2 regions of the Rummeliibacillus sp. G93 genome follow, and region 2 is predicted to be linked to the other one. Evidence: predicted binding sites of a transcription regulator. Region 2 holds the regulator's gene; the other holds the start of a gene.
What was found. The regulator Rex, encoded in region 2, represses fermentation and respiration genes when NADH is low (regulators of the CRP and FNR family bind a similar motif). The targets are predictions, from matches to a motif close to TTGTGAAATATTTCACAA.
Positions count from the first base shown of each region.

Region 1: the regulator Rex is predicted to act here: its motif matches at 5,193-5,210, upstream of M2M59_RS09960 (cytochrome c oxidase subunit 2A).

Region 1 is NZ_CP097314.1:1,980,434-1,995,370, forward strand. It holds gene M2M59_RS09945 (sulfurtransferase) at 1-613, opposite strand, end outside; gene M2M59_RS09950 (dynamin family protein) at 568-4,185, opposite strand; gene M2M59_RS09955 (chemotaxis protein CheX) at 4,521-4,976, shown strand; gene M2M59_RS09960 (cytochrome c oxidase subunit 2A) at 5,421-5,546, shown strand; gene M2M59_RS09965 (cytochrome c oxidase subunit II) at 5,569-6,051, shown strand; gene M2M59_RS09970 (b(o/a)3-type cytochrome-c oxidase subunit 1) at 6,168-7,769, shown strand; gene M2M59_RS09975 (fused response regulator/phosphatase) at 7,834-8,988, opposite strand; gene M2M59_RS09980 (CheR family methyltransferase) at 9,113-9,946, opposite strand; gene M2M59_RS09985 (response regulator) at 9,958-12,759, opposite strand; gene M2M59_RS09990 (ATP-dependent DNA helicase) at 12,944-14,845, opposite strand.
Region 2 is NZ_CP097314.1:2,829,366-2,844,302, forward strand. It holds gene tatC (twin-arginine translocase subunit TatC) at 1-594, opposite strand, end outside; gene M2M59_RS14230 (twin-arginine translocase TatA/TatE family subunit) at 612-803, opposite strand; gene M2M59_RS14235 (catalase) at 1,025-3,082, opposite strand; gene M2M59_RS14240 (redox-sensing transcriptional repressor Rex) at 3,248-3,883, opposite strand; gene M2M59_RS14245 (ABC transporter ATP-binding protein) at 4,013-5,950, shown strand; gene tsaD (tRNA (adenosine(37)-N6)-threonylcarbamoyltransferase complex transferase subunit TsaD) at 6,312-7,331, opposite strand; gene rimI (ribosomal protein S18-alanine N-acetyltransferase) at 7,331-7,774, opposite strand; gene tsaB (tRNA (adenosine(37)-N6)-threonylcarbamoyltransferase complex dimerization subunit type 1 TsaB) at 7,771-8,478, opposite strand; gene tsaE (tRNA (adenosine(37)-N6)-threonylcarbamoyltransferase complex ATPase subunit type 1 TsaE) at 8,475-8,927, opposite strand; gene M2M59_RS14270 (pyridoxamine 5'-phosphate oxidase family protein) at 9,056-9,541, opposite strand; rRNA gene rrf (5S ribosomal RNA) at 9,683-9,798, opposite strand; rRNA gene M2M59_RS14280 (23S ribosomal RNA) at 9,862-12,790, opposite strand; rRNA gene M2M59_RS14285 (16S ribosomal RNA) at 12,982-14,529, opposite strand; tRNA gene M2M59_RS14290 (tRNA-Gly) at 14,653-14,726, opposite strand; tRNA gene M2M59_RS14295 (tRNA-Arg) at 14,751-14,827, opposite strand; tRNA gene M2M59_RS14300 (tRNA-Leu) at 14,840-14,925, opposite strand.

The DNA of each region.
Region 1 (14,937 bases), 850 kb from region 2:
CAATTTGATCTATCGGCTCTATCTCTCCTTTATAGCGAGCGTTCGATCGGGCATCAAGCAATGTTCTATCCACATGACCATCTACGATTTCCTTTACTGCTATGCGGTCTGCATATAGGTGTTCCTGCCATTTTAAGTTTAAGCTTGTCTGTTGGACAACAGGCAATTCGTTCGACGTTTTAAAGCCTTCATTAACTAAAGCATTATACCCTTCTTGGACAATCTGTACTTTCTGAAACCCGCCATACTTTAGTAACCACCACGCTCTTGCTGCAAATGGTGTTCCGCCTTGATCATAGACTAGTATAGAATCGTCCATTTGCAATCCACTTCTTTCAAATAGAGCCTGTAGTTTATCTTTCGTTGGCATTGGGTGGCGTCCCGCATGTTGCTCCATGTCTGATAAATCCTTCTCCAAATCCCAGAAAACAGCTTCTCCAATGTGCTGTTTTTGATAAACAGTCGAACCTTCGGCAGAATTCTGGAGATTAAAACGAGCATCAATCCATTTATATTTTCCTTGAGAGTCAAGAGGAATATCCTTTACTGAAAGAAAAACTTCACCCATCACTTCTCCACCCCATTCATTAGTGTGTTGTAAATGTGTTTCCATTCTTCAAGCTTCGTACCTTCATGAAGCAACGTTTTTTCAATATCAATTTGGTTAATAGCTTGTCTCGAGATGTGTAGACGCAATTCTTCAGCAAGTTTTCCAATAATGTCTTCAAGCCATTTTTTCATGCGTGCTGATTGTTCATCTAAATACTTTTTGGCATCTGGTTTAGTTAGCTCTTCAAGTGCTTCACGCAACTTCAAATTATCGCCTTTTTCAAAAAAGGACTTATTATTTTTAAAATATTTATTAACGGATTCATATGGTTTGCTATCAGAAAAAGGACCAACGAATTCTAAAATATTAGGTTCTTCTGCCTCAAATGGCATAAATGAAAAACTAGCATTAATGTCTTTGAGCTGTTTCATATCATCTTGGTCTCGTTCGTGAATTTTTTTCATGATAAATTTCGCAATTCTAAAGTTAGTAACACGCATTTCTTGTTCAAAATCAAACCCTAAACTTGCTAGGACTTCTTTCAAAGCAATGGCCAATGCAACTGAAGATGATTTTGATGCGAAGGTTGTAGGGTTATAGCCTTCTTTAAAGAAATCCGGGTATCGATAGTAAACTCGCTGTAATACAAAGTAGAGCAGTTCATCCAGTTCCTGTTTTGTATCTTTTGTTATCGTTTGAGCTGCAGAGTGGATATATCTTGTGTGGATATACTGTTCTAACTTAGCTAGTTCAGCAAGACGTTCATCTTTTCGCTTCATATTGTCTTCAGTTTGCTGAATCAATATCCGAAGTCTTTCTTGGGCTTTTTCCGTTTCTTCAGCTAGTGCTTGAACTGCTAGTGCTGTCAATTCTTCTGATAAGAAATGATGGAAATTCTCTTCAAACAATGGCAAACCAGAATGTAAATCCTGACTTTCTAATTTTTCTTGCAATGCTAATAAACTCGAAACACCAAATAGTCTTGGATGGCGAATGCCGAAACGTTGGAGTTCTTGTTTCACATAATCTTTTACGTCTTCTGCTTCCTCTGCATCCTTTGCAAGATCAATTGCATTAACGATAAAGAACATCTTATCTAGTTCAAATGCATCCTTCACGCGACCAAGTTGAATTAAAAATTCTCGATCGGCTTTTGCAAATGCGTGATTGTAATACGTGATAAATAATATAGCATCCGCATTACGAATATACTCAAACGCAACCCCCGTATGCCGTGCATTTATAGAGTCTGCTCCCGGTGTATCTACTAATGTCACACCTAAACGGGTTAATTCACAATCGTAATAGAAATCAATACTATCGACAAAGCAGCTTCTGCTTTCTTCGGCTACGAACTTTTCAAACTCTTCGCGGTTTGTCCTGATAGTATTGCCCAATTTTTCTTTAAATGTAGGGTAGCCTTCTTTGAAGGCACGCACAAAGGATTTATGAACATGCAGTCTTTCATCGTCGAGTGGTTTAGCCAAAGCCTCTTCTGCCCGCTCATATGCTTCATTTAGCGAACGAATCGTAATACCAATTGCTTCATAACTTGCAATAATGTCATTTTCTAATTGTCCAATAGTCTTTAAGTGGACATCTGCCGTTTCATGCGGATGGCCTTCTGAAATAGGACGAATTTTATTAATAGCAGCTGTCGTAGGATTTGGTGACACTGGCAGCACTTTTTGCCCCATCAATGCGTTTGAAAAAGAAGATTTCCCTGCACTAAATGCTCCAAAAAGTGCAATTGTAAAGTCTTTTTGCTTTAAGCGGTTCACTTTATTTTTTAAATAATTTGCAACCTCTGAAAATCCTTGAATTGGTTCAATAGCGCTTGCTGTCCTTACAGCGTTTTGAAGAGCAGTTGTCGAGTGTATAGATGGAGATGAAATTTTATCCTCCAATTCCTCTTCTTGATCCTGCTCCTCTTTTTTTACGAGCATAGATGGATCAAACGGCCGGATATTGCCCATTGCCTTTTCATGTTCTTGCTCCCACTCAGATACACATTGATCTGCTTCAGGATTCATTGTCTGAATCGAGACCGTTTTTTGGATAGCAAAATATTTTTCCTGTTCTTCAATTGCTTTTGCGCCATCAATTACTTCTACTTTGTTTTTCAAGACTGCACATTTTTTCTTTAAGGGCTCAACTGTCGTAAAGGACAACTCTTCTATATAAGCGCTTTTTTCAAACTTCCATTGATCCGTGTCTTGCTTATACCACCTCTTTGTGGCACTTGCTACACGATTGGCAAAGTTTAAAAGCGCATCCCCTGTAATACCAGAATCAAGTTTCACTTGTTCTTCAATTACGGAAAATGGTGGCTGCAAATCAAAATCATCGATTTCATGAGAAAAATCATCGGTTAAAGCATTAACTAATTTCAATGAGCTCTTCATTAAAGAACGCATATGACCAGAAATTTGGGAGAACGCTATTTCTTTATAAAGTGAATACAGAGATTCCTTGCGCTGATCCTTTTCTGCTTGCGTTTTTTTACCAGAAAAAAGCATACCAACTTTGAAATCTGGCTGTACACTTTCCAAATAATATTTCAATTTTTCTCGTAATTCGAAAGGCATTATAGCAGCATTTTCTAATAATTCATCACGGCTGTGATCAAAATTCTTTTGCCAATTTGATGCTGAATACAATTTCAACTGTTGAAGTACAACTTCAAAGTCTGCTGTAATCTCTTCGTTATTTTCCCACTCTTCTTGCGATAAAATGGCTTCATTATTTTCTAATAGCTGTTTTTTATTAGTTTCTAAATATTGTGCATGTTCTATTTGAAGCTGCTCAAGGGCTGTCTTACCTCCAGCAATTAAATGATCTTGCCAACCTTCCATACTATTCATGACTATTTCTTTTACTTTATTATAATCATTGTAAGGAAGATTAAAGTCTCTTAATGAGGTAAAGTAAATCCCTTTGGGTTCTACGCCCCAATTTGAGAACGATTGATACACCGAATCGGAAAATTCCTGAAAGGTTAGTTCACTCTCCTTATGTTTATCAATTTGGTTCACAATAAGATAAACATTAGGATTATGCTTCATTAAATTCTTTGTAAATTGGAAGTTTAATTCTGATTGGACATGATTATAGTCCATTACATAAAAAACAATATCAGCCAAATGCAGCGTTGTTTCCGTAGATAAACGATGCGCATCATCAGTCGAATCCACACCTGGTGTATCCATTACTGTTATGCCTTTTGGCAAAACAGAATCTTTATGGCCAATTTCAATTTGAGAAACCAAGGCACCGTTCTTAGCGAATTCTTTTACTGTTTTAATATCATATCCGTCATCAAATTTGATAGGATCTTGATCTACTAGGTATGCAATGGCATAGTTCTCATCCGATTTATGTACTTTTACAACGTTTGCGCTTGTTGGTATAGGAGAAGAAGGAAGGAGATCATCCCCTGTCAGCGCATTAATCATAGTAGATTTACCTGCAGAGAAATGACCTGCAAAGGCAATCATATATTCTTTATTAATTAGCTTTTCAGCAAATAATTTCGTTTTTTGAAGCCTTTCCTGGTCTTCGTTATGTTGATAGATTAAATATTGCATTGCAGTCTGTTTTAGCAGCAGATGTAGTTGTTCTTCAAAATGACTCATGAAAATCATTTCCTCCTTTTTTGCCTTAACGCTATTTTACCATGCCTATAATAAAAAAATCCTTCTATTATTAGAAGGATTGAAAAAATTATTTTAAATGCGTAGAGGTTTGATTAAAAATATATTTGCCTATTGCCCCATAAATAATAAGTGTTGCACCAATGAATGCATAAACCATCTGAAACGCTCCTTTTAAAGAAAATAATCAGTGAATATGAAAATCATTCTCATTTGTTAATTTCATCATAATAAAAAAACTATGTGACGTCAACAACTATTCAATTCTTTTGCTGCGTGATACTATATTAAAAAGGTCATAACATAAGGAGTTCTCAATGAGCACATCGATACAAGTACAAACTATACTCAATAGCATGATTCAATCACTTAAAACTGTATTACCGAACGACGTCCATGTCTCAGCTCCATCCATTTCTAAAGAACCTTACGAACAATCCGAAATCGGAGTTTTAATCGGCATGGTGGGAGATTTAAAGGGAAGAATCATTATAGATTCCTCTCCAGAAACTTTCAGTACTATTAGTGAAGCCATGTTCGGAATGAAGCTTGAAGGTGAAATGCTGGAATCTTTTACAGGAGAGTTTGGCAATATGATTGCTGGCAATCTTTGTACATATGTTGCTGCACAACAATTAGTATTAGATATTACACCACCAACTGTTATGGTGGGCCATACAAAACTGCTTGGCTATAATCAAGCAATCATACTCCCTGTTGAAATAGATGCCATCGGAAAGTTAACCATATTGCTAGCGATGGATCCGAGTTAGAAAAAAGAAGCTTTTTTCAAAGCTTCTTTTTTTATATCCAGATTACTCATAGTTTGTTAAAGACAAATCTAGGAGTTTTTAATCACTCTCCAAAGGTGCTCCCATTCAACCCCCCTCCTCATATCACTATTCTTCCTAGATTTTTATCATCTCAGCTAGTTAACCTTCTAAAACACACATTCCTATTCACACTTCTTTCACACTTTTTGTAAGAAGGTGTGATTTTTATCACATCTAAACCTATATTTTTTTTATATCATTTACTCAAACAATAAAACAAAACTTTATTCAGAGAAGCCTTCTTTCTTCGGTTAGTCACAGCCCACTCTTAGGGATGAAGTGAAAACTTAATTCATCTCGTTCTAGATTATTTATTTAAGAAGCTCCTCTCTTGCAAACTTTTGCAGAATAAATGTTTTGATTTAATTGAAAGGAGCGATTTCGATGGCACCCAAGAAACATGAAGAAGAAGAAAACCTAAAAGGAACACTCTATTTAGTATTTGCGTTAGGCGCTTTTATAGTAATTACGTGGGCTGCATGCTTTGGCCTATTTTTAGAACGTTTTTAAATAAAGGAAAGAAGGGAAAAAAATGCATCTGCATAAATATGAAAAGTATTGGCTTTTATTTGGTGGCGGATCTTTAATCGTATTTTTATTAATTACAGGAATCATGGCATTTCATAACGGCAGTCATCCACCAAGTGCCAAAAACACAATAAATCATGAAAAGGTAGATCAAATTGCACCATTTAACAAACCTGGTATTCACAAAGTTTCCGGTAAAGATTGGGATTATGAAATAGTAGTTCTCGCTTCTGCCTTTTACTATAACCCACCAGAACTAGAAGTACCTGTAGGATCTAAGGTTAAGTTTATAGCTACTTCTAAAGATGTTGTACATGGCTTTGAAATATCCGGTACGAATGTCAACATGATGTTAGAACCTGGCTATGTTTCTGAATATGTGACAACAGTCGATAAAGCTGGCGAGTATTTAATTGTATGTAACGAATATTGCGGAGTTGGCCATGCGCAAATGCATTCTATGCTTAAGGTGGTGGATAAAAAATGAGTCAAACAGTCATCGATCAATCAAAAGTCAAAAATGATAGTCTAACCGTTGCAAGTAAGGTTAATAGAAAAACAGCTGAGCTTCTTAAAGTAAATCCTAAAGATGCTAAACTTTCTATGGCTCATATTTATGTTGCATTCATAGCTCTATTCTTGGGTGGAACTGCAGGTCTATTGCAAGTTTTAGTTCGTTCAGGGCATTTTGAATTACCCTTTGGCATTGGCTATTATCAAGTTTTAACTGTACATGGTGTTTTGCTAGGTTTAATACTTACTACATTCTTTATCTATGGTTTTCAAATTGCAGCTGTTAGCCGTACATCTGGTACCCTATCAAATAAACAAAGATTACTAGGTTGGATTGGATTTTGGGTCATGACAGCAGGTACTGCAATGGCAGCTGCGATGGTTCTTTTAAATGAAGCATCTGTTCTCTATACTTTCTATGCCCCATTACAAGCACACTGGATTTACTATTTAGGCCTAACACTTGTTATTGTTGGTTCTTGGATCGGAGGACTTGCACAAGCAATGCGTTGGATACAATGGCGCAAAGAAAATCCAAAACAAACTTCACCTTTACTTTCATTCATGGTCGTTTGCAATAACTTAATGTGGTTTGTTGCAACTCTCGGGGTAGCTGCTGAAGTATTATTCCAATTGTTACCTTGGTCACTTGGCCTAGTAGAACGAGTTGATATTCTTTTATCACGTACTTTATTCTGGTATTTCGGGCATGCACTTGTGTATTTCTGGTTATTACCAGCTTACATGGTATGGTATACCATCATTCCAAAAATTATTGGCGGGAAAATTTTCTCAGATTCTCTTGCTCGCCTTGCATTTATCTTATTCGTATTATTCTCTATCCCAGTCGGAGTTCATCACCAATTGACTGAACCTGGTATTGACCCATCTTGGAAATATGTTCAAGTAGTTCTAACTATGATGGTATCTATTCCTTCTTTATTGACAGCATTTTCAATGTTTGCAACGTTTGAATTAGCCGGACGTTCAAAAGGTGCTAAAGGACTGTTTGGTTGGCTAAAAAAATTACCTTGGGGAGATGCAAGATTCTTCGCTCCGTTTATGGGTATGTTAATCTTTATCCCAGCAGGCGCTGGTGGTATTGTCAATGCATCTAACCAAATGAACCAACTTATCCATAATACCATTTGGGTAACAGGACATTTCCACTTAACAGTGGCAACTACCGTTATTCTAACATTTTTCGGTGCGGCTTATTGGCTGGTTCCTCACTTAAGAGGAAGAGTGTTTACAAAAGAGTTAAATCGCCTTGGTATTATCCAAACAATCGTTTGGGTTGTTGGTATGGCCATTATGTCTAGCTCCATGCATATTGAAGGTTTACTGGGTGCACCTCGCCGTTCTGCTTTCTCTGATTATGGCGGTGCAGAAATTGCTAAGACATGGGCATCTTACCAAGTTGCTCAAGCTGTTGGTGGCACATTATTGTTCATTGGTATTATCATCTTCTTGTATATCTTTGTAAAACTTTGCTGGTTTGCACCTAAAGGTGAAGAAGAATTCCCAATCGCTGAAATTTCTCCACAAGCAGAGAAAACACCTGCTATTTTGGAAAATTTCAAAGTATGGCTTGTAATTCTAGCAGCATTAATATTGATTGCTTACACATTCCCTATCTATGATATTATACAAAATGCTCCACTAGGTTCTAAAGGCTATAAGCTTTGGTAATCTAGCAAATAAAAAACGTTCTATTTCTTAATTGAAATAGAACGTTTTTTTCCTGTATATGTATCTACGATATATTTCCCGCTTGAATCATAATTACACACATATCATCAGGTTGATCAATTTGCAGTTCTTTAGGTAATACATACTCAATAGGTTCCTGCATTTGAATATTATCAAACTTCTGGTTAATCACTAATTTCTTCAATTCTTCTAGCCCATCATGATTGATATCATCTAATGCTTCCATTACCCCATCCGTATAAATAAGAACTTGAATTTTTTCTTTAAATTCAATGGTTGTTTTTTTCACTTTCATTTCTCTAAACAATCCTACAGGGCAGCAATTGGTCGATAAGGTAATAATTCTTTGATCTTCGACTAATAAAAACCCAGGTGGATGGCCAGCATTCACATATTCAATAGTATTATTCTTCGTATCAATAACTAAATATATGGCAGTAAAATAATAATGGAACGTATTTTTTTCTTGATTCAGTATATTCATCCATCTATTTAGTTCTTCAATTAGTGCCACAGGGTCGGGGTTTTTGCGAATAGCATCTCGTAATGCAGAAGATATATACATACACACTAAAGATGATGTAATGCCGTGGCCCATTACATCCAATAAGATTACACCATATCGATCTTCATCTATCTTTTGCCAATAGTACATATCTCCGGCTAATTGATTTGCAGGCAAATAGGATGCATTGACATTAAATCTTTCTTCTATTAAAGGTTTGCTAAGAAGCCCTCTTTGCACTTGCATGGATAATTCAAGTTCATCTTGTATTTTCTTTTCATGTTTTTTATGCCAATCTTTTTCGTATTTTAATCGAAGGCCTACACGAATTCTGGCTAGCAAATCTGTTTTGTTAATTGGTTTGGTAATATAGTCAATGCCGCCGACATCTAACGCTTCGGCAACTTTTTTTGAATCTTCAATAGCTGTCACAAAAATAATTGGTATATCTTTAAACTTAGGGTTATCTTGTAGTATCTTACATGCTTCAATTCCGTCCATTTCAGGCATCATAATATCCAGAAGAATCAAATCAACAGATGTGTTTGTTGATTCTTTTACTTCTGTTTCTAAATAATCGAACATGGCTTTGGCAGATGTAAGAGAGGAATAGTCTGTATAACCTGCACGTTTAAGTATATTCTCTATTAAAAAGAGATTGATTTGATTATCATCTACTATTAATATTGTCATTCTTCTCCCCCTTACTGATAATGTAATACCCTAATAGTAGAAAATTAAACATCATTAAATAAAAAAATGTAAAGCATCACTCTAAATAAAACAAGGAAAGGAAATGCATAAGCATCTCCTTCTGTTAGATCTTTCTGTATATATTCTCTTTAGCTGAAATAACAGCATATTTATCTGAAAACTGAGTTGACCGCAGAGACTCCTTGCTACCAATTCCCATAAAGCCCCCTTTACAGAGGCTTTCATAGAATAATTGGTTCACACTTAGTTGAAGATCACTTGTAAAATAAATCATAACATTTCTGCAAATTATGATATGAAATTCGTTAAATGACCCATCTGTTACTAAATTATGTTGAAAGAAAACAATGTTTTTTCTTAGATTTTCGTCTAAATAAGCATAATCATAATCTGTAGTATAGTATTTAGAAAACTCATGTTTCCCACCAGCATTTAAATAATTCCGAGTATAGGTTTGCATGCGGTTCAACGGAAGAATGCCTTTTTTTGCAGTAGATAAAACTTTCTCACTTATATCCGTCGCATAGATTTTTGCTCGATCGTAAAGGCCTTCTTCTTCTAATAAGATAGCCATGGAAAAGGCTTCTTCGCCTGTTGAACAGCCTGCATGCCAAATCCTGATTTCAGGAAGGTTTCTCAAATGCGGAATTACCTGTAAACGAAACGCTTCAAAAAACTCAGGATCTCGAAACATTTCTGTTACATTGATGGAGAAATCATCAATTAATTTTTCTACAAACCCTTTTTCATATAAAACCTTTTCGATTAAATAACTAATCGTCCTTACATTTTCTATGCGAGCTCGATTCTCTATTCTTCGCTTAATAGATGAGCGCATATAATCACGGTAATCAAAACCCGAAACATCAAAAATCGCCTGCAACAGTAACTTTATTTCAATTTCTTCTCTTTCTTCTTGTGTAATAGAATCTTTCATAGTTTTCACCGCTATCTGGTTACCACCGTTGATGTGAGCCATACACGAAGCACAGACAATAATTGATCTACTTTTAATGGTTTGCTTACATAGTCAGATGCACCGGCTTTTAGACATTTAGCACGGTCACCCTTCATTGCTTTTGCTGTCAAGGCTATAATTGGCAGTTCTTGATACTGTTCTTGCTGGCGAATCAGCTGCATTGTTTCGTAACCATCCATGCCTGGCATCATGATATCCATTAGGACGGCATCAATTGTATTTTCTTCATGAAGGATGTCTAAGCATTCATAGCCATTTTGCGCAGTGATTATATTCATGCCTTCTGCTTCTAATACTTTACGTAAGGCAAAGATGTTTCGGTTGTCATCATCAACGATTAGTATCTTTTTATCTGTTAATTTATTTGAGTTTGCTTGTTCTTTCTGCTGTTCTTCGCTGAAGCTTACTAAAGTGTCCAATGTTTTATCTTGTTCCTGGCATCGTTCTGCTTCTACTGTAGCTGCAATAAGATCCGTAACATCGCTTTCTTCCATTACATTTACGCCTTCAGGTAAATTTGGAAGGAATAATGTAAAGGTACTTCCTTGCCCTTCAACACTTTCACAAATTATATTCCCGCCAAGCAATTTTGCAAACTCTCTACTGATAGATAAACCTAATCCAGTGCCGCCATATCTGCGAATAGTTGCACCATCCGCTTGTTGGAATGCCTCAAAAATTAATTCTTGTTTATCTTTCGGGATACCAATACCTGTATCTGATATATTGATCTCAATCCAATCAATAGTTGGATTTGCACCTTGAACATGTTTGTAAACCCGTTCCATATCTGCTTTTTTGAAATGAACATCTACAGAACCATCATCCGTAAATTTAAAGGCATTTGAAAGTAAATTCTTCATAATTTGTTGGAATCGTTGATGGTCAGTATAGAATAGCGCTGGAATATTGTCCTCCATTTTCACTTCAAAGGATAAGCCTTTATTTTTCGCAATATGCTTAAAGTTTTGGTAAAGAAGATCAGGAATCTCACTAACATTCATTTCTTCAAATTCCACTACTAATTTTCCGACTTCAACTTTTGACAAGTCTAATATATCGTTGATCAAGGTTAATAAGTCTTGACCGGATGAGCCAATAATTTGGGCGAATTCACGTTTTTCTTCGGCTGTACTGCTATCTTTAGGATCTTGAAGCATTTCAGACAAAATAATAATACTGTTAAGAGGCGTTCTAAGCTCATGAGACATATTCGCCATAAATTCGGATTTATATTGCGAACTGCGCTGCAGCTCTAAAGCTTGCTCTTCTAACTCTTTCTTCGTCTCTTCTAGCTGATGCGATTTTTCTTCAGCTTCATATGTTCTTTCTGATAGCTGTTCATTAATCATTCGCAACTCTTCAGCTTGTGTTTGCAATTCTTCTGATTGAGCTTGCAACTCTTCTGATTGGGCTTGAAGCTCTTCCGTTTGTGCTTGTGACTCTTTCAAGAGACGTTCAATTTCCATACGTCCTTCAACGCTATTAATCGTAATGCCTAATGTTTCAAGCACTTTTTGGATGAATTTTTCTTGAACTGGTGTAAATGTTTCTAAGCTAGCCATTTCAATGACTGCTACTACTTGTTCTTCAAAGATAACTGGTGCAATTAAAATACTTTTTGGGCTAACTTGACCAAGCCCTGTGGTTACTAATTGATAGTTATCGGGTATATGTGTAATAACTTGTGATTTTTGTTCAGACACACATTGGCCAATAATACCTTCTCCGACCCGGAAAGCTTCCCGGCCAATATTTTCTCCGTCTCCCGCGATATCAGCAAGCTTGATAAATCGAGTATCTTTTCCATCACCTTTTCGAAGGTAAAAGACTCCGAATGAAGCATTTATCATTGGCGCTAATTTTGTTAAAAGTCGATTTGCTAAAACTTGAATATCTTCAATGCGTTGATACATTGTACCGATTTCTGCTAAACCGGTTTGAATCCAGTTTTGGTCATTCATTTCTTGTGTATATTTTTTCTCATTCAAATTATATTGCTCTAATGATTCTGCCATTGCATTAAATGAATGAGCAATATCACCAATCTCATCTTTTGTGCTGATATTAATCCGTGGGATACTAGATAAATTATGATAATCAATATCTTTAATGACACCAGCAATAGATGACAAATCTTGAGAAAGTTTGCGGAGCATCCATAGCAGGATTGCTGAAACGAAGATAATTCCAATCACTGATCCTATAATGCTTAAGAATAAAGTACTCTCATAACTTTTTTGAGATTCATCTACTTTTGTATCCATTAACTTTTCTTGATACGTTTTAAAATCATTGAGTGTCTTCGTTACTTCACTACGTTTAGCCATTTGGTCATTCATCAGAGACTCGAGATTTGCATTGTTGTCTTTATTAGTCACCGCTTGAATAATCTTAGTTTCAGTTGCAGTATAAGATTGATACTGATCATTTAGTTGCTGTGACAATCTTTTTCCATCTGCAGTATTAACTACCGAGCTTAACTGAGATATATCCTTCATAATAGCTGTTTGGTTTTTCTCTAATATTTCAACGCTTTTTTCAGCTTTATTCTTACCTTCATTTAGCGCAGCATACAAGATTTCTCGGTCTGATTGGGAAAAGAGCTGTCTCATGTCTAAGACAACTTTCACCTTTTCATAGCGATCATCGACAATCTCGGTCATATTCTTTCTTAATGAATTTAAGTTGGAAATCATCGTTGATAACAGAATCAATAGGAAAACGATAATTAATCCAAAGCCAATCCATTGCCTTTTCTTATAATCCATATAATCTCCCGCCTTTCTTAATATTGATTTATATAAAAATTTGTAAATAATCCTAGTAGTAAAGAATAGTATACTTAATATATTCTATCACTATTCGATAGTTTATGCTAAAAAATGTTCCGGATTACGAAAAAAACGAAAAAAGCCCCAAAAGTATGCTAAGAGCATACTTTAAGGGTCATGGTTATTTGTATTCTGCTAGTTTAGCCGGCAAGATTGGAATCAATTCTTCTTGATATTTTACTTCTTCTTCATTAAATAACAAATGGATTTCACCGTAATCTTCTGATGTTCTAATCAAGCGTCCCATCCCCTGCTGTAAACGAAGTAGCATAAAAGGTAAATCTACTTCTTGGAAAGGATCTTTTGCAAAAGCCCGTTTAGCATCAAATAATGGATCGTGCGGCGGGAATGGCAAATCAAAAATAATTACTCGCGTTAATGCTTGTTTCGGCAAGTCTAACCCTTCCCAAAGATGATAAGAACATAAAACATTGAGCTTGCCTTCTTGGAAGTCCCGAACAATGGACGATAATTCACGATCTCCTTCAAAGCCAATTGTTGACTTGAACTCATCCGGCAGTTTTTCTTTAAATTCGAGCATAGCTTTTTGAGATTTAAATAGTATAAGTGTTTGCTGTTTGTCCATTAATAGTTCTTCTACTTTTTGAGCTTTTTCCTGCTGTGGACTCTGGTGCAAGAAAATTTTCATCACTTCTTCATAATCAAATGGAGAAGGTACAGAGAAAGAGTGATAATTTTTAATACCTAAGCTTCCTGCTATATAACTAAAATCCTTGTTAACTGACAGAGTGGCAGAAGAGAAGACATAAGGAACTTTTTTGGTGAATAATTTCTCTTCTAAAACTTCAGTAATCAATCTCGGCATAATGACTAGTGTTTCTTTGCCATCCGTTTCTTCTAGCCAATTGACTGCATCATTGCTAGTTGCAAAAATCTTCATTGCTGATTGATATTGTTCTAAAAATTCTTCAGCCATTCTTAATTCATATTCCGGAATAACATATAGTTCTGATTCAAATACAAATTCTTCTAAAAGCACCTCAATAATATTGATTACTTTTTTTCCTAACGCTAATAGTTGAGGAGATTTATTAATTCTTTTACGTTCATCGGCTGATTCAATAACATCATCTCGCAATTGATCAAAAAACAATTCATGCCCCTCTTGCAATTGTTCCATTGTGTATAACGTTTTTTCGCGTAGACCGTCAACCATTAAACGGTCAATTAATTGAACAATGGTATAATCTTGCACTTTATATGTCAGCGCTTTTTGTGCAGCATACTCAAGCAAATGCCCTTCATCAAGTACAATCATCGATACTTCAGGTAACAGCGACAATTGTCCTTCTCGTTCACGGGATTCTTTTGTGGCAATATGCTCCATTAAAAAGTCTTGCGAACAAATGATTAGGTCTGTAGATTCTCGGTAATGTGCCCGATGCAGTGTCTGGCCACATCTATTGCGCAATTCGCAAACAGAACATTGTTGAATAGAATTGTAATTCACAAGATTCCATTCTTCATCGCTTATATTTGGGTAATCGCTGTGTTGGCCATAGAGATTTAATGTTCCTTGGCCGAAAACACCTTCAGGCATTGTTTCTGCAATGTCGTCCAGATAAGGGCCATCAGCATACTTTTCAGCCTCTTCAAAGCGTTTGATGCATAGATATTGATCTCTTGACTTTGCCAGGCGAACATCTATCTTCATATCAAGTGTATCCTGTAATTTATATAAATCGCCACCAGCTTTAACCAGTTGATCGATTAACGTTTCATCAGCACATGCAATTAAAGCAGGCTTTCCCGTATAGCGTGCATAGGCAATCGCAGGCAATAAATAAGCGATTGTCTTACCGGTACCCACTCCTGCTTCAGCAAAGAGCACCGCTTTCTCACGAAGCACTTTTTCAATTTGGTAAGCCATAAAAATTTGTTCATCACGACATTCGAATCCTTTTTCAGGAAGTTCGTCATACAAAATATCGCCTATCCAGTCTCCTAATGAATCAAAGAAAGACTTATCTTTGGATAAGGCAAATGGTATTGACTGTCTCATTCTTATTCCCCTCTCGACTAGACAACGAAACGGATAGGTTTCCCCATCCGCTACATACGCACTTAAATCTTTAATAATCCTATTATAGACAA
Region 2 (14,937 bases):
CAACAAGATGAAATAGGCATACTTCCTGAACTTGCTGAGCATTTGAGGTGTAATAATACCAAGCCGTGTTAAAAACAACACGACCATAGGTAACTCAAATACGATACCGAAAGGCAGCGTCAGCTGGAGTAAAAATTGGAAGTACTCATTAATGCCGATCGTTTGTTGAATATCCATTTCCGCAGACATCTCTGTCATGAAATGAATCATATAAGGGAATAAAACCTTGTATGAAAACATAACGCCGAGCACAAATAGGAAAACAATGTATGGGATATACCGTAATGTCGCTTTACGCTCTTTTGGAAACAATCCAGGCGTGATAAAGGCCCATAGTTGATATAAAATAACAGGCGATGTCATAACAATCGACAGTACAAAAATGACCTGGAAATAAATATTGACGGGATCCGTCACTTTAAATGAATGCAACTGCAAGGTCTTTGCTTCATTACTAAATTGCAAAAAGTGGATCAGTGGCTGTGCTAGAAAGAAACTACCAATCACTGCAACCACAAAGAAAACGGCAACAATCATCAGCCGTTTTCTTAATTCTTCTATATGTTCGACAATAGTTAGTTCTGTGTTATTCATTTACTAAACATCCTAACTTATTTATCTTCAATCTTTTTTGTTTCAGATACTTTATTCGGCTCATCATCATCAGCTAAACCTTTTGTAGCATGCTTAAATTCACGGAGAGTAGAACCCATTGCTTTACCAAGCTCTGGTAGTTTCTTCGGTCCGAAAATTAGTATGGCAACGACTCCTAAAATTACTGCAGTTCCAGCACTAATTCCCATTACAGACACCTCCTCATATACTTGCTCCTATTTTAACGTAAAAATAGGCTTTTGGCTATTCTATTCATGATTTTATTGTGAAATATTTACCTACAATTTCCCTACTCTACTTCGATTGAATATATTTGCTACAAAAGAGTCTTCTTTGCATACATAATAAAAAAACTGGCTAAATAGCTAGCCAGTAATTAAGTGAAACATATGCTATTTGCTCTTCTTACTTACGTTCTGCTCCAGAAACGTTGTTGCGTAATTGCATTCAAGAAATCTTGATTAAAGTTTGGATTATTAGCTGCAAACACTACGCCCTCTAAATTATTATTTTGCGATTGTTGGATGAATGACTGTCCGCTTGTGCCTACGCCGATAGGTTTATAATGCTTATACGCATTGTGTACGAAGTCAGAAACATCTTGCATAAACTTCGCTGGATATTTCGAAGTTCCCCCGACTACATAAAGAGCATCAACCAAATACGGGCTTCCTGTAATGAAGGTTTGGTTGACTTTGATTTGCGTTCCATCTGTTCCGGTCACATTTCCAAGTCTTTCGCTTATAATATCAATGAAGACCCCATTGCTCTCTAAGAAGTTAAGAACTTGCATCACCTCTTGACCATTAAACCCATCGCCAATGAGAACGCCTACCTTTTGCGTGTAAGGATATTTCGGTGTATTAGCCTGACTGAGGGAAGGATAGACGGTATCAACGGGCACATTGGTACCACTTGGCTGCCTTACACCGATATTATCCGCAATGATGCAAGCTAACTCTCTGTCTACATTTACGATTAAATCGACATTTTGCTCTCGAACAGATTCACTTTTTACTTTTCCTAGCTGAAAGCTAAATGCTTCAATAGTGTGTTGCTTTTCGATAGGCGTCAAGCTGTTCCAAAAGATTCGCACTTGTGAGAAGTAATCATTGAATGACTCACTTCTTCCCCGAATAACATGACCTTCCACTTTTGTCGGATAATGAACATAGCCTCCTTCTTCCGGTGACGATGTATGAGGTGTGTTGCCCATTAACGAGTTATTATGATAGTTTACTTCGTTTTCATCAATTCTCATTCTCATGGTACCTCTGCGCTGATTATTATGGAAAGGACAGAGCGGTTTATTTACAGGTAATTCGAGATAGTTGGCACTGCCAAGGCGATATTGCTGTGCATCCCTATAGGCTATTAATCTACCTTGTAAAACAGGATCATTTGAAAAGCCAATGCCCGGCACTACGTTTGCGGGGTTAAACGCGATTTGCTCACTTTCTGAAAAATAGTTGTCAATATTACGGTTGAGGGTCATCTTACCGATAAGTTGAACTGGTACAAGCTCTTCAGGCCAAAATTTTGCGGGATCCAATATATCAAAGTCAAACTTGAACTCATCCTCCATCGCGATTAATTGTACACCTAGTTCATACTCAGGAAACGCTCCCTTATCAATAGCTTCACGTAAATCTTTTCTATGGAAATCTGGATCAATACCGCCAATTTTCATAGCTTCATCTTGTAGAAGAGAGTGTACGCCTAGAACCGGCTTCCAAACAAACCTGACAAACGTTGCTACGCCTTTTTTGTTGACGAATAAATAAGTATTAATAGACCAAGACTCCATTACTCGGTAATTCTCTATGATGCCGCGGTCAGACATAATCCATGTTACCATGTGAAGTGCTTCTGGATTATTCGCTACATAATCCCAAAAGCGGTCATGTGCACCTGTAGCTGTTGGGATGTCGTCACTCTGCTTACTTTGATATGCATGCATGGCATCAGGGAATTTCATCGGATCTTGGTTAATCAATACAGGCATCGCAATGGTAGTCAAATCATAATTGCCCTGTTCTGTATAAAACTTAACGCCTAGGCAACGCAAGTCTCGTGCCGTATCATATGAACCTTTCGGGCCTTGGACAGTAGAAAAACGAACAGCTAAAGGCGTCTTTTTTCCGGGTTCTTGGAAAAGGCACGCCTCAGTCACGTGCTCCATCGATTGATAACATTCAAACTCCCCATAGGCTCCATAGCCCCTAGCATGCACGATTCGTTCAGGAATCTCTTCATGTACAAAATGCGACATTTTTTCAAGGAACCAATAGTCCTCGTGAAGAGAAGGACCACGGACCCCTGCTTTTAATGTTTCCGAGTCATTAGAAATTTTTCGCCCTTCCTGGGTTGTTAACGGTTTTCCTGCATTACTTTTACGATATTGATCTAATTGTTCTTGCTTCGCATCTTTTTTAACTGATTTTTTATTTTGCGAGTACTTATCCATATAATCACCTAACCTATCTTATAAATGACTAACGTTATAACCATATGCAATCATTTATCTCGATATACATTTCATTTAAGGTTTGGAAGTCACCTTTCAACAAAAAAAGTGGCGCACAAGTAAATAACTTGTGCGCCACTTTTATCTATTTGTATAGAAGTTAATCTATCTTTCGTCATTACGCATGAAATAGCTTAATGTCTGTAGTTCTACTGTCAAATCGATTGTATGTACACGTACATCATCAGGAACATGCAATGTGACAGGAGCGAAATTTAAGATGCCTTTTACCCCCATCGCGACAAGCCTATCGGCCATTTGCTGTGCAGAACGGGCGGGTATCGTTAAAACAGGCAACTCCGCTTTGTATTCTAAAAATTTTTCTTCTAATAATTCTGGCGGAAAAACAGGAATATCATTGATATACTTACCTTCTTTTGTTCCGCTTGTATCAAATGCTGCAACAATTTTCATATTATGGTTCTTTTGAAAATTATATTTTAACAAAGCACTGCCAAGATTCCCTACTCCTATAATGGCTACGTTCATACGTTCATCCTGATCTAATACACCGCGAAAGACCGTTAATAAATATTGGACTTCATAGCCGTACCCTTTTTTGCCGAGTGCTCCAAAATAGGAAAAATCACGGCGAATTGTTGCAGAGTCAATGTTCATCGCTTCACTTAATTCTTTGGAAGAGATTCTTTCTTGCCCATCCTCTGCAAACTTTAAGATAAAGCGGTAATAGAGAGGCAGTCTTTTGGTTGTAGCTTGTGGAATTTTACTTGTGGACTTCACGCTTTTTCCTCCTGCTAGCAAATCAAAATCCCTTCAATAGTACATGATAATTAGCTTTTTTGCAAAGTAATCCTCGTTGCATACCCTTTCGACTTCCTATAAACTAGGAGTGAACTGAGGTGTAAATATATGATCGTTTTACAGGTCAATCAATTATATAAATCTTATATGGGTGATGAAATTTTAAGCGGAGTTAAATTAGAAGTGCAGCATCGTGACCGCGTTGCCCTCGTTGGAAGAAATGGCGCGGGAAAATCCACCCTTTTAAAAATTATCGCAGGCAAACTTTCATATGATTCTGGCGAAATCATTAAACCAAAGGATATTCGGCTTGGCTATTTAGACCAACATGCCGGATTAGAATCGACCCTATCTATTTGGGAAGAAATGATGACGATTTTTGAACCGTTGAAAAAGCTGGAACAAACCATTCGTACACTAGAACTGAATATGGCTGATCCTGCGGTCTATGAAAATCCTGATCAATATGCAAAGGTCATGACAGAATATGATCAATTGCAGCATGATTTCAAAGAAAGAGGCGGCTATCAATATGAAGCTGATACACGTTCTATTCTGCACGGCATGCAGTTCTATCCTGACAGCTATGATCAAAAAATATCTGAGCTATCTGGAGGGCAGCGTACACGTCTCGCCCTTGCAAAACTATTATTAAGCAAGCCCGATCTGTTGATTTTGGACGAGCCAACCAACCATTTAGATATCGAGACACTAAACTGGCTCGAAACCTTCTTAAAGAGTTATGATGGAGCGATTTTAATTGTATCCCATGACCGTTATTTCCTCGATCAAATCGTTTCGATCGTTTATGAAGTATCACGCCACCATGTCAACAAATTTACTGGAAACTACAGTAATTACCTGGATCAAAAGGCAAAAAACTATGAACGTGACCGCAAGCTGTATGAAAAGCAACAAGGCGAAAAGGCAAAGCTAGAAGACTTTATACAAAAAAATATTGTACGAGCCTCTACAACAAAGCTCGCACAAAGCAGGCGCAAGATACTTGAAAAAACAGAGTGGATGGATTCTCCAGAAGGAGATGAAAAATCCGCTACTTTCTCATTTGAGATTGAACGCCAAAGCGGCAATGATGTGTTGCAGGTGAATGACTTAACAATAGGCTACGAAGGAATTCCTGTCTCTCAAAATATCCAGCTGCATGTTTATCGTACAGATCGGATCTCTTTAGTCGGCCCGAATGGTGTGGGAAAATCGACATTATTAAAGACACTTATAAAAGATGAATCACCGCTTTCTGGAACAATCCATTTCGGCACAAATGTTCAAATCGGCTACTATGATCAGGAACTCGCAAAGCTAGATAGCAATAAATCGATATTAAAAGAACTATGGGATGAATGGCCTTTAATGAATGAAAAGGACATTCGGACAGTTTTAGGACGCTTCCTCTTCTCAGGTGAAGATGTAGATAAAATTGTTCGTGATTTATCAGGTGGCGAAAAGGCAAGGCTTGCTTTGGCAAAATTAATGCTCCAAAAGGCAAACTTCCTCATTCTTGATGAACCGACTAACCACCTTGATTTGGACAGTAAAGAGGTATTGGAAAATGCATTGGTGGATTACCCTGGCACATTGCTATTTGTTTCGCATGACCGTTATTTTATCAATCGTATCTCTACTAAAGTAGTTGAACTTTCGCATGATGGGACAACTGAATATCTTGGCGACTACGACTATTACGTTGAAAAGAAGCATGAGCTTGAAGAAATAGCTGCCGAAAAACAGGCTGCAATACAAAAGCCAATCGAAATAGTCGATCAAAAACAAAAAACAACGCAAATTGATAAAGAAGCGAAGAAAAAGATTCGAAAAATAACCAGGCGTATAGAAGAGATTGAACAACAGCTAAGTACGCTAAACCAGCAAATAGAAGACATTGAGAAGATGCTTTGTGACCCTGAAATCTTCCAGAACCATGAAAAAGTACTGGAATTGCAAACTCAATTAGATGATTTGAAAGAGCAGCATGATGTATTCGAATTAGAATGGCTTGAATTAAATGAAGAGCTTGAGATGCTGTGAATAACTATTAGTTATAAAAAGGAGCTGTCGAATGATTGATCATTTGATAGCTCCTTTTGTCGTAACAACACATATATTGTCTATATATTGGTCAATAGCTAATTTTCCATCTATGTTTTTCCACAAATTTATTCACATAAGCAATCCTTATTTTTCAATGGTTCAAAATAGTTTTCCACATTATCCACAGATTTTACTCTAGTTATACACATAAAAATGTGTATAAACTGCTACTATATCTAGTTATTACACATTTAATCCACAAACTGTCCACAATTTGTGGATTATTTTAGAATTTTCACACTTTTTATTACAAAAAGGACTTTCACTTTTACATGAAAGTCCTTTTCTGTGTATAACTTTACTTATTCCATGACAACAACTCTAATCCAGGTCGGCCATTTAACGCTAAATCGCTTCTTTTACCCGCTTTAAACATAGAAGTCCCTGCAGCTGCTATCATAGCAGCGTTATCTGTGCATAACTTTAATGGTGGCACATAAAAAGGTATACCCTCTTTGTTAAAGGTTGCAGTTAGTGCATCTCTTAAACCTTTATTGGCTGATACACCTCCAGCTGCTATCACTTGTTTCACATTGTATTGCCGAGCAGCTCTTAAGGTTTTGGCTGTCAATACTTCCACTACACTATCTTGGAACCCTTTCGCCACATGCATTGGATTGATAACCTCTCCTCGTTGGTCTGCGTTATGTTTATAATTAATAACAGCAGATTTTAACCCGCTAAAGCTAAAGTCATATGAATCTGGCTCAAGCCATACGCGTGGGAAATCAACTTCACCATCGCTTTCATGTGCCAATCGATCAATCTGCGGGCCGCCTGGGTACGGAATGTTCAATACCCTTGCCACTTTATCATAAGCTTCGCCTGCCGCGTCATCACGCGTCTCACCAATTAATTCAAAATTGCCGTCTTCCTTCATCAAAACCAATTCAGTATGGCCTCCGGAAACGACTAGAGCTAATAGTGGAAATTCCATAGGCTGTACTAGTGCATTGGCATAAATATGACCTGCAATATGATGTACGCCAATAAGGGGTAAACCATGTGCAAAGGAAAATGCTTTTGCCGCATTGATGCCAATTAATAAAGCGCCTACTAAGCCAGGGCCTTCTGTCACACAGACAGCATTTAAATCAGCAAGTTGTATATTCGCCTGCTTTAACGCTTCTTCAATAACGACAGTAATTTGTTCGACGTGATGCCTAGAAGCGATTTCTGGCACGACGCCTCCAAAGCGTTTGTGGCTTTCAATTTGTGATGCTACCACATTTGAGACAATCTCAGTTCCATTCTTCACTACAGATGCGGCTGTTTCGTCACAGCTGCTTTCAATTCCTAATATATATATATTTTCCATTATAAATTCACCCACATCACAAGAGCATCCTCTTGATTATCAGTATAGTACCCTTTTCTTATACCGCCTGCTTGAAACCCAAGTTTTCGGTACAAGTTTTGAGCAACCGTATTGGAAACCCTCACTTCAAGGCTCATGATGACAACGCCTCTTTCTTTCGCTGTCATTATCGCTTCACGCATAAGTCCTTCTCCAATACCTCTGCCTCGACCTTCCGGAAGGACCGCAACATTTGTAATTTGGCTTTCATCAAGTACAATCCACATACCACAAAAGCCTATAAGCTGCCCTGTCTCTTCTACAGCAACAATATATGTGGCTTGTGTATTACGAATCATTTCTTGATAAAACGCCTCTACTGTCCACGGTGTAGGAAAAGAGGCTTCCTCTATCGCATGGACGGCTTCTACATCTTCAACTGTCATCTCTCTATAAGTAATCATCGTTTTTGTTCCTTCTGTTCTTTTAACCAATTGGCTTCTGCTTCTACCAGTCGGCAATAAGTTGGTACAAAATGATGTGTGTCTTCCACTGCCGGCAATTCTTTCTGCCCCGCTAGATAAATGAGCTGCCCTGCACTAGGTAAATCAAACGTATATGGAGCGCGCGTAGCAAGCTCTCCTAATTGTTGTTTAATCTGTTGCCAGAAAACATCTACATCTTGCCCAACAAAAAGGACAGGTTGACCTATTTCTTTTAATTTCTCTAAAAGAGAAGCCATGCTATAATGACCATCATCAATAACCGATTCTAATTGATGAGCGGAATTATATACACCGCCATACACATTTTCACGCCTTGCATCAATGACCGAGCACACAAGGCCTTGATATATACCAGCATTTGCGGCTAATACTTTTAAGCTGGATACACCAGCCAATGGAATTTGAAGCGTCCATGCTAATGTTTTAGCTACGGTTACGCCAATCCTGACCCCCGTATAAGAGCCGGGCCCTTGGCTAACCGCAATCGCATCTATATCACTTGGTGAAAGGCCTGCTTTTTTGATAATATCTTCAATAGCCGGCATAACACTAGCTGAATGATTTACTTTCATATTTCTAGTTTCTGCCGCTACAATTTTTCCATCCTTCACAATAGCTACTGCCAAGGGTGAATTTGCTGTATCTATTCCTAACCAAATCACTTTTTTAACTCCTCGCACAATAGTTCATACCGTTTCCCAAAAGGTATTAATATAAACTTTCTTTTATTATCGTCAATCCGCTTAATCTCAATGGCTAAACGATCAGCAGGTAAATCTGATTCTATTAGATGAGCCCATTCAATGATCGAAACGGCATCACCATAGAATAATTCATCATATCCTAAATCTTCTTCGCCGTCCGCAAGCCGATATACGTCAAGATGATTAAGAGGTAATCTACCTTCATATTGTTTCATAATCGTAAATGTAGGGCTGTTAACTGTTCGCGTAATGCCTAAACCCTTGGCGATACCTTGCGTAAAGGTTGTTTTCCCTGCACCTAAATCTCCCTCTAAAGTGAGTACATCACCTGATTCTAATAAATCGGCCAATTTCATAGCCAACTCTGTGGTCTCTTCTAAAGAAGCAACCATGATTTCCATCGTCATAAGACTCGTCCTCTCACATTCTCATTACTCCTAGTTTACCTAAATCTCCTGAAATGTTCAAACTGCCACATTTTAATGCTATATAAAAAACTATCTTCAATTAAAAAATTGAAGATAGTTTTTAAATATTAATCGAGCTCAATCGTATTATTCATTTTGTTGGTGTCATCATCATTACCTCTCATCTTCTTATAAAGATGAACCATGCTTTTCATCATATTGCCTGTTTCCCAATACTCTGCTGACTCTGCCTCCACTTTGATTAAAATCAAATTAGGATCGTCATAGCTCGTATTTAAAAGCTTTTCATAAGCTGCACTCCATAATTCCTTTTTCTTGTTTACATCATCTACGATTGTGCCTTTACCTCGTACAGAGACATAGTATTTACCAGCATAAGATACATTTACGTCTGCTTCTTTTTTTATTTCATCATACTTTTCGGTTTCCTTTTTCGTGAAGAACCATAAATCCCCATCAAACTCAACTTCTTGAGTCTTCATCGGACGAGATACTAATCCGTCTTGTGAAATTGTTGTCAGCATAGCTGTTTCTACATCTTTAATGAGCTCTCTTACTTTTTCAACTTCATTTGCATCATAATTGTTATTCATTAACTTCACCCCATTTTTTAGTTACTTTAGTTTACCCTGTTTTTCTGAAGGCTAATCAATGAATGAGTCTCGTTAATTTTATATAAATGCTATAGAAAAGAATATAAAAAAACACAGCTGAAAAATCAGCTGTGCTTGGTTGCGAAGCGACGTCCTACTCTCACAGGGGGAAGCCCCCAACTACCATCGGCGCTAAAGAGCTTAACTTCCGTGTTCGACATGGGAACGGGTGTGACCTCTTTGCCATCATCACTCCACTTGTATGTAGAGATTTTGTTCTCTCAAAACTGGATAAACGAGAATTGAAGGTTCTTAAGAATTTGGTTAAGTCCTCGATCGATTAGTATTCGTCAGCTCCATGTGTCGCCACACTTCCACCTCGAACCTATCTACCTCATCGTCTTTGAGGGATCTTACTTACTTGCGTAATGGGAAATCTCATCTTGAGGGGGGCTTCATGCTTAGATGCTTTCAGCACTTATCCCGTCCACACATAGCTACCCAGCGATGCTCTTGGCAGAACAACTGGTACACCAGCGGTGTGTCCATCCCGGTCCTCTCGTACTAAGGACAGCTCCTCTCAAATTTCCTACGCCCACGACGGATAGGGACCGAACTGTCTCACGACGTTCTGAACCCAGCTCGCGTACCGCTTTAATGGGCGAACAGCCCAACCCTTGGGACCGACTACAGCCCCAGGATGCGATGAGCCGACATCGAGGTGCCAAACCTCCCCGTCGATGTGGACTCTTGGGGGAGATAAGCCTGTTATCCCCGGGGTAGCTTTTATCCGTTGAGCGATGGCCCTTCCATGCGGAACCACCGGATCACTAAGCCCGTCTTTCGACCCTGCTCGACTTGTAGGTCTCGCAGTCAAGCTCCCTTGTGCCTTTACACTCTACGAATGATTTCCAACCATTCTGAGGGAACCTTTGGGCGCCTCCGTTACTCTTTAGGAGGCGACCGCCCCAGTCAAACTGTCCGCCTGACACTGTCTCCTACCCCGATCAGGGGTACGGGTTAGAATTTCAATACAGCTGGGGTAGTATCCCAAGGACGCCTCCACCGAAGCTGGCGCTCCGGTTTCAATGGCTCCTACCTATCCTGTACAAGCTGTACCAAAATTCAATATCAGGCTACAGTAAAGCTCCACGGGGTCTTTCCGTCCTGTCGCGGGTAACCTGCATCTTCACAGGTACTATAATTTCACCGAGTCTCTCGTTGAGACAGTGCCCAGATCGTTACGCCTTTCGTGCGGGTCGGAACTTACCCGACAAGGAATTTCGCTACCTTAGGACCGTTATAGTTACGGCCGCCGTTTACTGGGGCTTCGGTTCTCACCTTCGCTTGCGCTAAGCAATCCCCTTAACCTTCCAGCACCGGGCAGGCGTCAGCCCCTATACGTCACCTTACGGTTTTGCAGAGACCTGTGTTTTTGCTAAACAGTCGCCTGGGCCTATTCACTGCGGCTCTCTCGGGCTTGCACCCTACTAGAGCACCCCTTCTCCCGAAGTTACGGGGTCATTTTGCCGAGTTCCTTAACGAGAGTTCTCTCGCTCACCTTAGGATTCTCTCCTCGACTACCTGTGTCGGTTTGCGGTACGGGCACCTCCTGCCTCGCTAGAGGCTTTTCTTGGCAGTGTGAAATCAGGAACTTCGCTCTAAAGAGCTCGCCATCACAGCTCAACGTTATAGAGAGCGGATTTGCCTACTCTCACGTCTTACTGCTTGGACGCACATAACCAACAGTGCGCTTGCCCTATCCTACTGCGTCCCCCCATTACTCAAATGGCAGGGAGGTGGTACAGGAATATCAACCTGTTGTCCATCGCCTACGCCTGTCGGCCTCGGCTTAGGTCCCGACTAACCCTGAGAGGACGAGCCTTCCTCAGGAAACCTTAGTCATTCGGTGGATGGGATTCTCACCCATCTTTCGCTACTCATACCGGCATTCTCACTTCTAAGCGCTCCACCAGTCCTTCCGGTCTGACTTCACAGCACTTAGAACGCTCTCCTACCACAGACATCGTAGATGTCTATCCACAGCTTCGGTGAATTGTTTAGCCCCGATACATTTTCGGCGCAGCGTCACTCGACCAGTGAGCTATTACGCACTCTTTAAATGGTGGCTGCTTCTGAGCCAACATCCTGGTTGTCTAAGCAACGTCACATCCTTTTCCACTTAACAATTACTTTGGGACCTTAGCTGGTGGTCTGGGCTGTTTCCCTTTTGACTACGGATCTTATCACTCGCAGTCTGACTCCCGTGTATAAATCACTGGCATTCGGAGTTTGTCTGAATTCGGTAATCCGGGATGGACCCCTAGTCCAAACAGTGCTCTACCTCCAGGATTCTTCATCACGAGGCTAGCCCTAAAGCTATTTCGGAGAGAACCAGCTATCTCCAGGTTCGATTGGAATTTCTCCGCTACCCACACCTCATCCCCGCACTTTTCAACGTGCGTGGGTTCGGGCCTCCAGTAAGTGTTACCTTACCTTCACCCTGGACATGGGTAGATCACCTGGTTTCGGGTCTACGACCACATACTTATTCGCCCTATTCAGACTCGCTTTCGCTGCGGCTCCGTCTCTTCAACTTAACCTTGCATGTAATCGTAACTCGCCGGTTCATTCTACAAAAGGCACGCTATCACCCATTAACGGGCTCTAACTACTTGTAGGCACATGGTTTCAGGATCTCTTTCACTCCCCTTCCGGGGTGCTTTTCACCTTTCCCTCACGGTACTGGTTCACTATCGGTCACTAGAGAGTATTTAGCCTTGGGAGATGGTCCTCCCAGATTCCGACGGAATTTCACGTGTTCCGCCGTACTCAGGATCCACTCAAGAGAGAATGCACTTTTGACTACAGGACTGTTACCTGCTATGGTGGGTCTTTCCAAACCGCTTCGCCTAACGCATTCCTTTGTAACTCCGTATAGAGTGTCCTACAACCCCAAGAGGCAAGCCTCTTGGTTTGGGCTCTTCCCATTTCGCTCGCCGCTACTAAGGGAATCGATTTTTCTTTCTCTTCCTTCAGGTACTTAGATGTTTCAGTTCCCTGAGTCTGCCATCAAGACGCTATGAATTCACGTCAAGATTCTACCCCATTACGGATAGAGGGTTTCCCCATTCGGAAATCTCCGGATCAAAGCTTACTTACAGCTCCCCGAAGCATATCGGTGTTAGTGCCGTCCTTCATCGGCTTCTAGTGCCAAGGCATCCGCCATGCGCCCTTAATAACTTAACCGTTGGCTTATAAAGCCTTTAAGTTATTAAGCCTAAAAAATTTAAAACTTAATAAATGTGTTACTTAAGAATTTCTTCAATGTCGTTTTATCCAGTTTTCAAAGAACAAAGTGTTGAGAGTATGAACCCTCAAAACTGAACAGCAAGATGTTAATCCTACAGACGAAGTCTGTATTCCGTTAAATTCCTTAGAAAGGAGGTGATCCAGCCGCACCTTCCGATACGGCTACCTTGTTACGACTTCACCCCAATCATCTATCCCACCTTCGGCGGCTGGCCCCAAAAGGTTACCTCACCGACTTCGGGTGTTACAAACTCTCGTGGTGTGACGGGCGGTGTGTACAAGGCCCGGGAACGTATTCACCGCGGCATGCTGATCCGCGATTACTAGCGATTCCGGCTTCATGTAGGCGAGTTGCAGCCTACAATCCGAACTGAGAACGGTTTTATGAGATTAGCTTGCTCTCGCGAGTTTGCGACTCTTTGTACCGTCCATTGTAGCACGTGTGTAGCCCAGGTCATAAGGGGCATGATGATTTGACGTCATCCCCACCTTCCTCCGGTTTGTCACCGGCAGTCACCTTAGAGTGCCCAACTAAATGATGGCAACTAAGATCAAGGGTTGCGCTCGTTGCGGGACTTAACCCAACATCTCACGACACGAGCTGACGACAACCATGCACCACCTGTCACCAATGTCCCCGAAGGGAAAACTCTATCTCTAGAGCGGTCACTGGGATGTCAAGACCTGGTAAGGTTCTTCGCGTTGCTTCGAATTAAACCACATGCTCCACCGCTTGTGCGGGCCCCCGTCAATTCCTTTGAGTTTCAACCTTGCGGTCGTACTCCCCAGGCGGAGTGCTTAATGCGTTAGCTGCAGCACTAAGGGGCGGAAACCCCCTAACACTTAGCACTCATCGTTTACGGCGTGGACTACCAGGGTATCTAATCCTGTTTGCTCCCCACGCTTTCGCGCCTCAGTGTCAGTTACAGACCAGACAGTCGCCTTCGCCACTGGTGTTCCTCCAAATCTCTACGCATTTCACCGCTACACTTGGAATTCCACTATCCTCTTCTGCACTCAAGTTCCCCAGTTTCCAATGACCGCTCGCGGTTGAGCCGCGAGATTTCACATCAGACTTAAGAAACCACCTGCGCGCGCTTTACGCCCAATAAATCCGGACAACGCTTGCCACCTACGTATTACCGCGGCTGCTGGCACGTAGTTAGCCGTGGCTTTCTAATAAGGTACCGTCAAGGTACGTTCATTTCCTAACGTACTTGTTCTTCCCTTACAACAGAGTTTTACGATCCGAAAACCTTCATCACTCACGCGGCGTTGCTCCATCAGACTTTCGTCCATTGTGGAAGATTCCCTACTGCTGCCTCCCGTAGGAGTTTGGGCCGTGTCTCAGTCCCAATGTGGCCGATCACCCTCTCAGGTCGGCTATGCATCGTCGCCTTGGTAGGCCGTTACCCCACCAACTAGCTAATGCACCGCGGGCCCATCCTGCAGTGGCGCGAAAGCGCCTTTCAACATTTCACCATGAAGTAAAATGGATTATCCGGTATTAGCTCCGGTTTCCCGAAGTTATCCCAGTCTGCAGGGCAGGTTGCCCACGTGTTACTCACCCGTCCGCCGCTAAATCAGAGGAGCAAGCTCCTCGTCATTCGCTCGACTTGCATGTATTAGGCACGCCGCCAGCGTTCGTCCTGAGCCAGGATCAAACTCTCCATAAAAGTGTTTGATTGCTCAAAATTTCACTAGCGCATCATCTTTACGATGATGACTTTAAAACTAACAGTTGTTAGTAAGTTTAAATGATTAACATCTTGCTTGTTCAGTTTTCAAGGTTCATATAATGGAGCGGGTGAGGAGAATCGAACTCCCGACAACAGCTTGGAAGGCTGTGGTTTTACCACTAAACTACACCCGCGTAGTTAATATATTTTTGAATAAATGGTGCGCCCAGCAGAAGTCGAATCCACAACCTTCTGATCCGTAGTCAGACGCTCTATCCAATTGAGCTATGGGCGCATATATAATTTTTGGTGCGATCGAGAGGACTTGAACCTCCACCGAGTTGCCCCGACTAGGCCCTCAACCTAGCGCGTCTGCCATTCCGCCACGACCGCATTTCGACTTAA